3 regions of the Micromonospora jinlongensis genome follow, and region 2 is predicted to be linked to each of the others. Evidence: riboswitches for the same ligand, from Rfam matches in the RefSeq annotation. Region 2 holds a riboswitch; each other region holds the start of a gene.
The links. Region 2 has a riboswitch for cyclic di-AMP ahead of HNR22_RS11820 (coiled-coil domain-containing protein). Riboswitches for the same ligand answer to the same signal wherever they lie in the genome.
Positions count from the first base shown of each region.

Region 1: it holds a riboswitch for cyclic di-AMP, as region 2 does, so the genes downstream of both, HNR22_RS29050 (C39 family peptidase) here and HNR22_RS11820 (coiled-coil domain-containing protein) in region 2, are expected to answer to the same signal.
Region 3: it holds a riboswitch for cyclic di-AMP, as region 2 does, so the genes downstream of both, HNR22_RS02025 (LysM peptidoglycan-binding domain-containing protein) here and HNR22_RS11820 (coiled-coil domain-containing protein) in region 2, are expected to answer to the same signal.

Region 1 is NZ_JACCHK010000001.1:6,445,225-6,448,492, reverse strand. It holds gene HNR22_RS29055 (hypothetical protein) at 59-1,102, shown strand; gene HNR22_RS29050 (C39 family peptidase) at 1,177-2,025, opposite strand; cyclic di-AMP (ydaO/yuaA leader) riboswitch at 2,259-2,400, opposite strand; gene HNR22_RS29045 (hypothetical protein) at 2,685-3,268, opposite strand, start outside.
Region 2 is NZ_JACCHK010000001.1:2,761,034-2,764,301, reverse strand. It holds gene HNR22_RS11825 (hypothetical protein) at 1-224, opposite strand, end outside; gene HNR22_RS11820 (coiled-coil domain-containing protein) at 390-1,454, opposite strand; cyclic di-AMP (ydaO/yuaA leader) riboswitch at 1,460-1,591, opposite strand; gene HNR22_RS11815 (cation diffusion facilitator family transporter) at 1,705-2,622, opposite strand; gene HNR22_RS11810 (HelD family protein) at 2,730-3,268, opposite strand, start outside.
Region 3 is NZ_JACCHK010000001.1:585,625-588,892, forward strand. It holds gene htpG (molecular chaperone HtpG) at 1-1,053, shown strand, start outside; cyclic di-AMP (ydaO/yuaA leader) riboswitch at 1,283-1,454, shown strand; gene HNR22_RS02025 (LysM peptidoglycan-binding domain-containing protein) at 1,455-2,114, shown strand; gene HNR22_RS02030 (hypothetical protein) at 2,241-2,609, opposite strand; gene dinB (DNA polymerase IV) at 2,733-3,268, opposite strand, start outside.

The DNA of each region.
Region 1 (3,268 bases), 3.7 Mb from region 2:
GTTCGGCGCCTGGACGGGGAGCGTCATCTGTCGATCCCGTCGCGGAGAGGAGTCCACCGTGCTCACGAGGCATCGGTCCGCACTTGTCGCGGCCCTGGCGGTCGTCGCGCTCGGCACGGCCCTGAGCGCCCCCGCGCTCGGCACGCCCCCGAGCGGCCCCGCGCGGGGCACCGAGGCGGTCGCGGCGGCCGACCGGGTCCTGCGTGTCTACAACAACAACATCGAGAACCTGGTGGTGAACAACTCCGACGGGAGCTGCACCCGCATCTCCGGACCGGACCACCTGACCTCGATCCTGGTCGACGACGCCGGTCGTACCGGCACCAGCGGCGTGGTCGCGCCCGACATCCTGATCGTGCAACAGGTACGCGGGACCGGCCAGGCCGAGGCGTACGCCGACCAACTGTCGGCGAAGTTCGGCTACCCGGCGGGCAGCTACGGGGCGATCGTGGCGTGGAGCGACCCGGAGCCGTGGGGCAGCACGCACAAGTGCAGTTCCCAGTTGCTCGGGGACCTCAAGAAGAAGCAGACCAACGGCATCATCTGGAACAAGCGGACGCTGAGCCTGGCCAGCGGCGACGTCTCGAAATACTGGAGCGCGGGCTGGCTCAGGCCGGGCACGGCGTACGCCAACGGCGCCGGATGCACGCTGTACAAGCCGCCGAACAGCGACCCGGACAGCACCGACTTCTACAAGTGGAAGCGGACCAGCGCCATCGCGGCCCGGTTCACCATCAAGGCGACCGGCACGAGTGTGTTCGCCGCGACCATGCACCTGCCCCAGGAGAACCGGCAGAACGCCTGCGCCGGTGACGGGGACCGGGGCATCGCCAACACCGGCATCCACCTCGGCGCGGACGCGACCAGCCTGCTGAACGCGTCCACGATCCGCGTCGTGGGCATCGACGCGAACCGTACGGGCATCGGGGCCGGCACGTTGAGCGGCTACGGCATGACCGGTTACGGCTCGAAGGCCACCAGCGGCTCCAGCAAGATCGACTATCTCTTCCTGAACGGCGGTGTTCAACCGTCCACGATCGACCACACCGTCGGCGGGACGAAGTCGAACCACCTCGCGCTGTACGGCTTCATCGCGTACTGACGGCACGGACGAAGACGCCGCGGGCGCCGGCCCCTTGTGGGGGACGGCGCCCGCGGCGGTCCAGCGTGCCTGGGTCAGGCGGAGTAGCCCCGGCTCGCGATCCAGTTGGCCAGGTTGATCGTGGTGATCCAGTACGACGCGTCGGCCGGGTTCGCCGAGTCGGCGATCCGTACGGTGCGGCCGTTGTCCTTGTAACCCACGACGGCGATGTAGTGACCGCCACCGTAGGAGTGCCAGCCGCCAGCGGTGTCGGTGGCGTCGCCGACGACGTTGGCGACCACGCCACGGCCATCGGTGATGGCCTTGACCACGTCGGCCTGCAGCTGGTCCATCTGGGCCGGGCTGGGCGCGCCGGCGAACATCCGGGTCCGGTACGGGGAGCCCTTCACCTCGGCGTTGAGCACCCGGGTGGTGTCCAGGGCCGAGTTGGTGCCCATCTCGGTGGTGCCCAGCTCGGCGCCGAGCTCACCCTGGGTGCGGTCGATTCCGGCGGCGCTGAGCGCGTTACGGGTGGCTGCGGGGCCGCAGTTGTAGTACGTGTTCTGCGCCTCGTAGTCGTAGTCGAGCACCTTGGTCGCCGGCGGCTTCGGCCGCTCCGGCTTACGGGTCAGGTCGGGGTTGCTGCTGGCCTTGGCGGCGGGTGACGCGGCGGTGGTGGCCGGGGCTGCGGTGGTCGGCGCGGCGCTGGCCGACGGGGACGCCTCGCGCACCTCGCCGCGGGAGGCGGCGACGTCGCTGCGCATCTCGGCGACCGTGGTCGCGGTGCGCTGGCCGGCCGGCGCGTCGTCGGCGGTGGTGAGCAGGGCGCCGGTGGTGGTGGCGATGGCGAGGGCCGCGGCGGAGGCGGCAACGATCTGGTACGGACGCTCGGTGGTGAGGCGGCGGAGCTGACGCTTCAGGGTGTGCTTCACGGGGTCCTCCACGGATCGGGGGGAGAGCGGCACACCGGGGCCGGACCGGCATCCGGGCAGGCGCCAGCGCGCGGACGATGGTCCGCGGATGGTGAACCGCTCAGGGGAACGCCCGGCGCGGCCGGGCGGTTAGGCGATGACCCGGGGGGGTCAGCTCACCGTCACTGGACGAATGAGCGGGGGCACCGCTACGCCGTGGAGGCGAAGGAACAACCGAGGGGTGGAAAGGTGCTGCACGAGGATGGAACTCCTTCCGACACCGCCTACCGGGTTAGCTGACGGATTCGGGCGGGAAGATCGCCCTACCGCGGGCCGTGGCTCGCGGATTCACCCCGGACTTACTGATGGGTCCCCGGTTCGTTAAGCACGATTGAGCGGGTCGGCGCGGCGTCGCCTCTTGCGATCGGTTACCGCACCGGACGGGACGACACTACTGGGCCGTCCACACCCTGCCAAGCCAGGTTCACCTGCGTAAACCCGAATTCACGCGGCAATTTCTGCGCGTATTGCCGATGACGTGACTCGATGGGACAAGCGGTTACGGCGACGCCAACGGGCGACAACCGGACAGGTCGTCGAGAATGCGGCCACAATCACGGGAACAATCGGGCCGATCGCGCCGGACGACCGATTCGGCATCGGCGTGACCCGGCTCACGTCACGGATCGGGCTCAACTCGCCCGGGCCGGGCGCCACCGTGCCACGACGGCGGGTCGGAACACCCCGGTCGCCGCCCGGCGAGCGGGCAGCGGGGCCGGTCGCAGCCGGGCCGCCGCCGCGTACGCCTCAGCGGTGAGGACGCGCGCCGACTCGGCGGCCAGCTCCGCGTCGCGCCACGCGGCCCGCTCCCGGGTGGCGGCAGCGTCGTAGTCGGCCAGTCGCGCGTCCCGGATCGCCCGGCTGAGCAGCACCTCCTGCTCGACCGGATGCCGCCGGGGATCCCAGCCGCGCCGGTGGGCGAACACGTCGCCGAGCTGCGCCATGGTCAGGTCGCCCCGCCAGTACGCCGCCATCGCCGCCCGGTGCAGATAGCGCTCCCGGGCGGCGTACTCGGCGGGGGTGTGGGGGGTGCAGGGGGTGGGTAGCGCCCCGGCACCCGCGAAGCGACGGGCGGCGGTGTCCGCCTCGTCGTACTTGGCCCAGGCCCGCTCCATCTCCTCCTGAGCGGTCAGCCAGGCAACACGTCGCCGCTGTGCGGTCCTGGCCGCGCCGGCCGCGGCGACGGCCACCTCCTCGGCGTACCGGTGCAGGTCGA
Region 2 (3,268 bases):
AGCAGCGCGCTGGCGACACCGATGAGCCAGACCAGGACGCTCAGCGGCGCGAACAGGACGGTGCCGACCAGCGCGCCGACCGGGTAGAGCACCGCCGGGTCGGCGCCACGCTGCACGGCGATGCCGAGGGTGAGCAGCACCAGGTCGGCGCCGAGCCAGCCCAGCGAGGTGACCAGGTGCAGGGTGAGCAGCCCCTTGCGGGCGGTGGGTGGGATCCGAGGCATACCGCGATGCTGCCCGCCGACCGCCGCCGGGTCGTCCGACGAGCGACGACATCATGGGTACGCCCGGCGACGTAGCCCGGTCGGACAGCGCTGCCCGGACGAACGTGATGCCTGTGAGTCATCTTGATGACTCACAGGCATCACGCCCTTCGGGGAACGGCCGGATCAGTAGACCGACAGGTGCACGTGGTTGGTGTGGTCGGTGGACGGGGTGCCGCCCGCCCCGCTGTACGACTTCCACCCGCTGCTGGGCAGCCAGATCTGTCGGTACCAGATCACGTACAGCACGGCGAGCCGGTCGGCGTTGCGGATGAAGTACGCCGCCAGGTTGTTGCCGTAGGTCTTGTCGCCGCCGGTGGCGTTCCCGCCGAAGCCGCCCGTCTGGGCCGCGAAGTCGCAGGCCCGGCCCTTCGGGTGTTCGCCGGAGCCGCTGGGGCGGTGGCAGGAGACGTACCGGGTGAAGCCGGCGGCCTTTGCCTGGTTGAGGGCGTGCAGGGTGCGCGGGGTGATGCAGCCGTTGGCCGGCGTGGGGTCGTTGACGCTGCACGTCTCCGACGGCCAGGAGCCGTCGGAGTTGCGCGGCGCGGCCTTCGCGTTGGCGGCGGAGGTGCCCCGGTTGGAGCCGGTGTCGGCGGCGGCCTGCGGCTTGGGGGTGGTGGCCACGGTCAGGGCCCGTTCGGCCTGCTCCTTGCGCTTGGCCATCACCGCGACCTGCTTGCGCTGCTCGTTGATCTCACCGTTCAGGGCGACCTGGGTGCGGTTGGCCTGGTCCTTGCTGCTGAGCAGGTCGCGCAGCACCCGGTCCTCGTTGGCGGCCACCGCGTCCAGTGCGGCGGCCCGGTCCATGAAGCCTTCCGGGCTGTCGCTGTTGAGCAGCGCCGACACCGCGCTGAGCCGGCCGGTGCGGTACGCGACGCCGGCGATCTCGCCGACCTTGCCGCTGCGTTGGTTGAGCTCGACCTCGATGGTCTTCAGCTGGGTGGTGAGCTGCTGCTGCCGCTGCACCGAGGCGTCCAGGGCGCGCTTCGCGTCCAGGTAGCCCTTGCTGGCCGCCTCGAGTTGGGCTCGCAGCGCGGGGGTGCCGCCCTCCTCGTCGGAGTCGGGTGCGGCGGCCCGCAGGCCGGTCGGGGGAGCGGCCGAGGCGGTGCCGGCCGGGAGCGCGACGCCGAGGGCGAACATCGCGACGATCAGGGCCGCCAGTCGGGCGGCGGGTGGTCGTGCTGGTGCCACTGTGCATGTCCTTCCGTCAGCCGCCGACCGGGTTAGCTGACGGGTTCGGGACGGAAGATCCCTACCGCTGACGCGGATGCACCCCAGGTACGTGGTTCCCCGGTTCGCCCTCGCGGGCGATTAGGCGACGACCACCACCGGCGCCGGGAGGGCGCCGCCTGGTGGAGGTCGGGACCGAGCCTACCGGTGCCGGTGGGGCGGCTGCAGCGAATGTGACGGACGGTGCGTGCGTCGTCACGAGGAACTGCTGTCACCACTCGATCGAGCCACACGCTCCGGAGGCGGCACCCGGCTCGATCTGCAACGTCGCGTGCTCGATCCGGAAGTCGTCGTGCAGGGCCGTACGCGCGGCGGTGAGCACCGCGCCGACCTCCGCCCCGGGCGCCATGGTCAGGTGTGCGGAGGCCACGTCCATGCCGGAGGTGAGCGTCCAGACGTGCAGGTCGTGCACCTCGACCACACCGGGGACCGCGGCCAGCCGGTCGTGCACGGCGGTCACCTGGAGGTGCTCCGGGGCGGCCTGCACCAGGATGCGGACGGCGGCGCGCGCCAGCCGCCAGGTGCGCGGGAGGATGAACACGCCGATGGCGACGGCGACCAGCGGGTCGGCCCACCACCAGTCGGTGACGGTGATGAGCAGTGCGGCGCCGATCACGCCGACCGAGCCGAGCAGGTCGCCGAGCACCTCCAGGTAGGCGCCCTGGAGGTTGATGCTCTCCTTGGCTCCGGCGCGGAGCAGGGCGAAGGCGGCGATGTTGGCGAGCAGGCCGAGCACGGCCACCGCGAGCATCGGGCCGGCGATGACCTCGTGCGGGTCGCCGAAGCGGCGGATCGACTCGATCACCACGTAGATCGCGACGCCGGAGAGCAGGACGGCGTTGGCCAGCGCGGCGAGCACCTCGAGTCGGTAGAGCCCGAAGGTGCGCTGCGGGTCGCCGGTGGCCCGCCGGGTCGCGGTGATCGCGGCGAGCGCCATCCCGATGCCGAGCACGTCGGTGAACATGTGCCCGGCGTCGGAGAGCAGGGCGAGCGAGCCGGTGTGCAGGGCGGCCACCGCCTCGACCACCATCAGGGTGGCGAGCAGCCCGAATGCCGCCCAGAGGCGGCCCCGGTGCTGGTGTGCGGCATTGGCGACGGACCCGTGGTGGTGGTCATGACCTGCGCCCACGAGAACCACCCTCCGCCGCCAGCCGGGACCCGGTCAAATGTATGTTCACATCGCTATGTATGCAAGTGTAGGGGCGGCAACTCTCGCCGGCGGCTCGCCAGCACGGATCAGCCCGTCGGGTCGATGGTGGTGAGGCGCTGCGTGGCCCGGGAGAGTGCCACGTACAGGGTGCGCACCCCGGCACCCGGATCCGCCCGGATCTCGCTCGGGGCGACCAGCACGACCCCGTCGTACTCCATGCCCTTTGCCTCCAGGCTGGTGACCACCTGGAGCCTCGGCGCGCCGAGTGCGGCGACCCAGCCGGCGACCTCGTCGCGGCGGGGGACCGGCGTGATCACGCCGACGGTGCCCTCCACCTCGGCCAGCAGGCCTGCGGCCGCCTCCACCGTCGCGGTCTCCAACCCGGTCGGGGGCACCACCAGCTCGACCGGGTCGACCCCGGTGGAGCGGACGGCGGTCGGCAGCGGCAGGTCAGGGTAGAGCCGGCGGATCTCCGCAGCCGCCACCGCGAAGATCTCCGAGGAGTTGCGGTAGTTGGTGGTGAGCGTGAAATCGTGCCGCTTGCGCCGACCCAGCGCCTGGTCCCGGGCCCGGTCCAGCTCGTCGGGGTCGCCGGTCCACGCGGTCTGGGCGGGGTCGCCGACCA
Region 3 (3,268 bases), 2.2 Mb from region 2:
CCCAGCCACGCCCCGCTCGACCTGTTCTCCCCGCAGGGCCGCCGCGGTGTCCAGCTCTACGTCAAGCGTGTCTTCATCATGGACGACTGCGAGGCGCTGGTCCCGACCTACCTGCGCTTCGTCAAGGGCGTGGTCGACGCGCACGACCTGTCGCTGAACATCTCCCGCGAGATCCTCCAGCAGGACCGGCAGATCCAGACCGTCCGCCGTCGCCTGGTGAAGAAGATCCTCGCCACGGTCAAGGACCTCAAGGCCAACCACGCCGAGCGGTACCGCACCTTCTGGACCGAGTTCGGCGCGGTGGTCAAGGAAGGGCTGATCGACGACACGGACAACCGCGACACCCTGCTGGACCTCCTGTCGGTCGCCTCCACCCACGACCCCGCCGAGCCCACCGACCTGGCTGGCTACGTCTCACGGATGAAGGACGGCCAGAGCGACATCTGGTACGCCACCGGCGAGTCCCGGGCCGCCATCGAGAACTCGCCGCACCTGGAGGCGTTCCGGGCCAAGGGCCACGAGGTGCTGCTGCTCACCGACCAGGTCGACGAGGTGTGGGTCGAGCGGGTCGGCGCGTACGACGGTCGGCCGCTGCGGTCCATCGCCAAGGGCGAGATCGACCTGGACACCGACGAGGAGAAGCAGCAGGCCGAGGCCGAGCGCGAGCAGCAGCGTCAGGAGTTCGCCGCCCTGCTCGACTGGCTGGGCACCACCCTGACCGACAGTGTCCGGGAGGTGCGTCTGTCGTCGCGACTGACCACCTCGCCCGCCTGCGTCGTCGGCGATGCCCACGACCTCACCCCAACTCTGGAGAAGATGTACCGGGCGATGGGGCACGAGGTTCCCCCGACCAAGCGGATCCTGGAGATCAACCCCGGTCACCCGCTGGTGTCCGGGCTCCGCAAGGCCCACGAGCAGGGCAGCGACCAGATGGCCCTGACCGAGACCGCCGAGCTGCTCTACGGCCTGGCGGTGCTCGCCGAGGGCGGTGAGCTGACCGACCCGGCCCGCTTCACCCGGACGCTCGCCGACCGGCTGGCGCGCACCCTGTAGCTGGCGTACCCCTCCGGCCGGCGGGCCTCCCGCGCAGCGGACCCCGCCGGCCGGCCACCTCTGCGGGCACCTGATCGCAAACGGTCCATCGTGGTCACTGCACAGAGACGGCAGGCCCGCAACCGCTGAGCGAACCGTCCAGCGCGCCCCGGTGAAGAACTTCACAGGGGTTGGGCGATCGTCACCGACCGTGCCTAACGTCGGTCGGGTTCGCCACTGCGGACACCACGGCCGGCAACGCCAAATCCTGCCCCCGGTCGGCGGAACCCAGTCACCAGGGCAGGAGCGGGGGACCCAAACGTTCCTCGGTGCACGTCACCTCGGGGTGAAGCCGCCATCGTGCGGCCGGGCTCCTCGGCCCGAACCCGACAGCTCACCTCGCCGGCGTGGAGGAAGTTCACATGACGTCTGTCTACACGCCCCGTCACCGACGGGTCACCGCCCGCCGCCTCGCCGTCGGCACCCTGGCCGTCGGTGCGGTCACCGGTGCTGTCGCCCTCTTCGGCCCGGCCGCCCCCGCGCAGGCCGCGGTCAACTGGGACGCGATCGCCCAGTGCGAGTCCGGCGGCAACTGGAAGATCAACACCGGCAACGGTTACTACGGCGGCCTGCAGTTCTCCCAGGGCACCTGGGCCGGCTACGGCGGCAAGAAGTACGCCGCCCGCGCCGACCTGGCCAGCCGCGGCGAGCAGATCGCCATCGCCGAGAAGGTGCTCGACGGGCAGGGCATCGGCGCATGGCCGACCTGCGGCAAGAAGGGCGGCTCCGCCGCGAAGCCGTCGACGAAGTCCACGCAGAAGTCCACCGCCAAGTCCACGGCGAAGCCCACCGAGCAGCAGGAGCGGCCCTCGCGGCGGGAGCAGCCGGCGACCCGCAACCACGAGCGCACCGCGCCGACCTCGAGCGGCCAGACCTACCTGGTCAAGCCGGGCGACACCCTGTCGGAGATCGCTGACAGCCACCGGGTGACCGGCGGTTGGCAGGCGCTCTACGAGCACAACCGGCAGCTGATCGGGGCCGACCCGGGTCTGATCTTCCCGGGGCAGCGGCTCAGCCTCTGACGGTCTTCCCGCGTCAGCGGCTCAGCCTCTGACGGATCACGTACGAACGCTCGGCCGGGTCACCGGCCGAGCGTTCGTACGTGTGATGCCCATCAGCCCGAGCGCTCGTACCCCGGGGGGAAGCCGTCACGCCGCGGAGGCGGATGTCTTCGGCCCTCGCTGCGAGGTGACCGGACCGGCGTTCCAGCCCCAGCGGGGAGCCGGCGCGCTGCTCTCCCCGGACCAGCCCGTGCCGCGCTGCTCGCTGTCGTCGTCGATGGTCTCGTCGGCGGGGGCCGGTGTGCTGCGGGCCAGTCGTATCGACTGCTCCGCGCCGGCGCGGGCCGCGCACGGCCAGGACTGCCCGGCGCACTGAAGGTTGCGGCACTGACCCTCGTCGTCCGGCTCGTGGGCGCTCAGCACGTCGATCGCCAGTTGCCAGAGCAGCGGGTCGGTCACGTCGTGCGGCCGCTCGGCAGTGCGACTCGGCCGGTTGCTGGTGTCGTCGTCGGACATTGTGGGTCCCCCCTTGTCAGGCTGTACCCCACAAGGGTCACCCGCCAGCCGCCGGCTAAACCGCCGACCTGCTGTGATGTGTCTCCGGTCGCAGCGGTCGCCGGGACGCCGCACGCAGATCGGTCAATCCGGCAGCAGCGGCATCTCGACGCCCGGCTCCCGGCCGAGCAGGACCGCTCGGGTCAGCGCCGTTGAGCCGAACCGGTCGCGGACCGCGTCCACCGCAGCGTCCAACTCCGCGCCCGGATCGCGGTGAAACGGCAGCTCCGGTTGCACGGGGTTGTCGTCCAGGTTGCCCACCGAGACACCGATCAGGGTGACACCCCGACGATCGATCTCGGTCAACGCGGCTCGCAGCAACGTGCGCGCGGCGGCGAGCAGCGGCGTCGTGTCGGCGGTCGCCTTGCCGATGGTGTGCGAGCGGGTCGCCCGGGTGTAGTCGCCGAACCGCAGCCGCAACACCACAGTGCGACCGGACCGTCCCGCTGCCCGCATGCGGCGGCTGACCCGGTCGACCAGGCCGGCGAGGATGGCATCCAGCTCCGCCGGGGCGTGCGGGGTACGACTCAGCGCATGCTGCGCGCCCATCGAGCCGCGTCGGCGGCCGACCTGCACCGAGCGAGGATCGCGGTTGTGCGCCAGGGCGTGCAGGTGCCTGC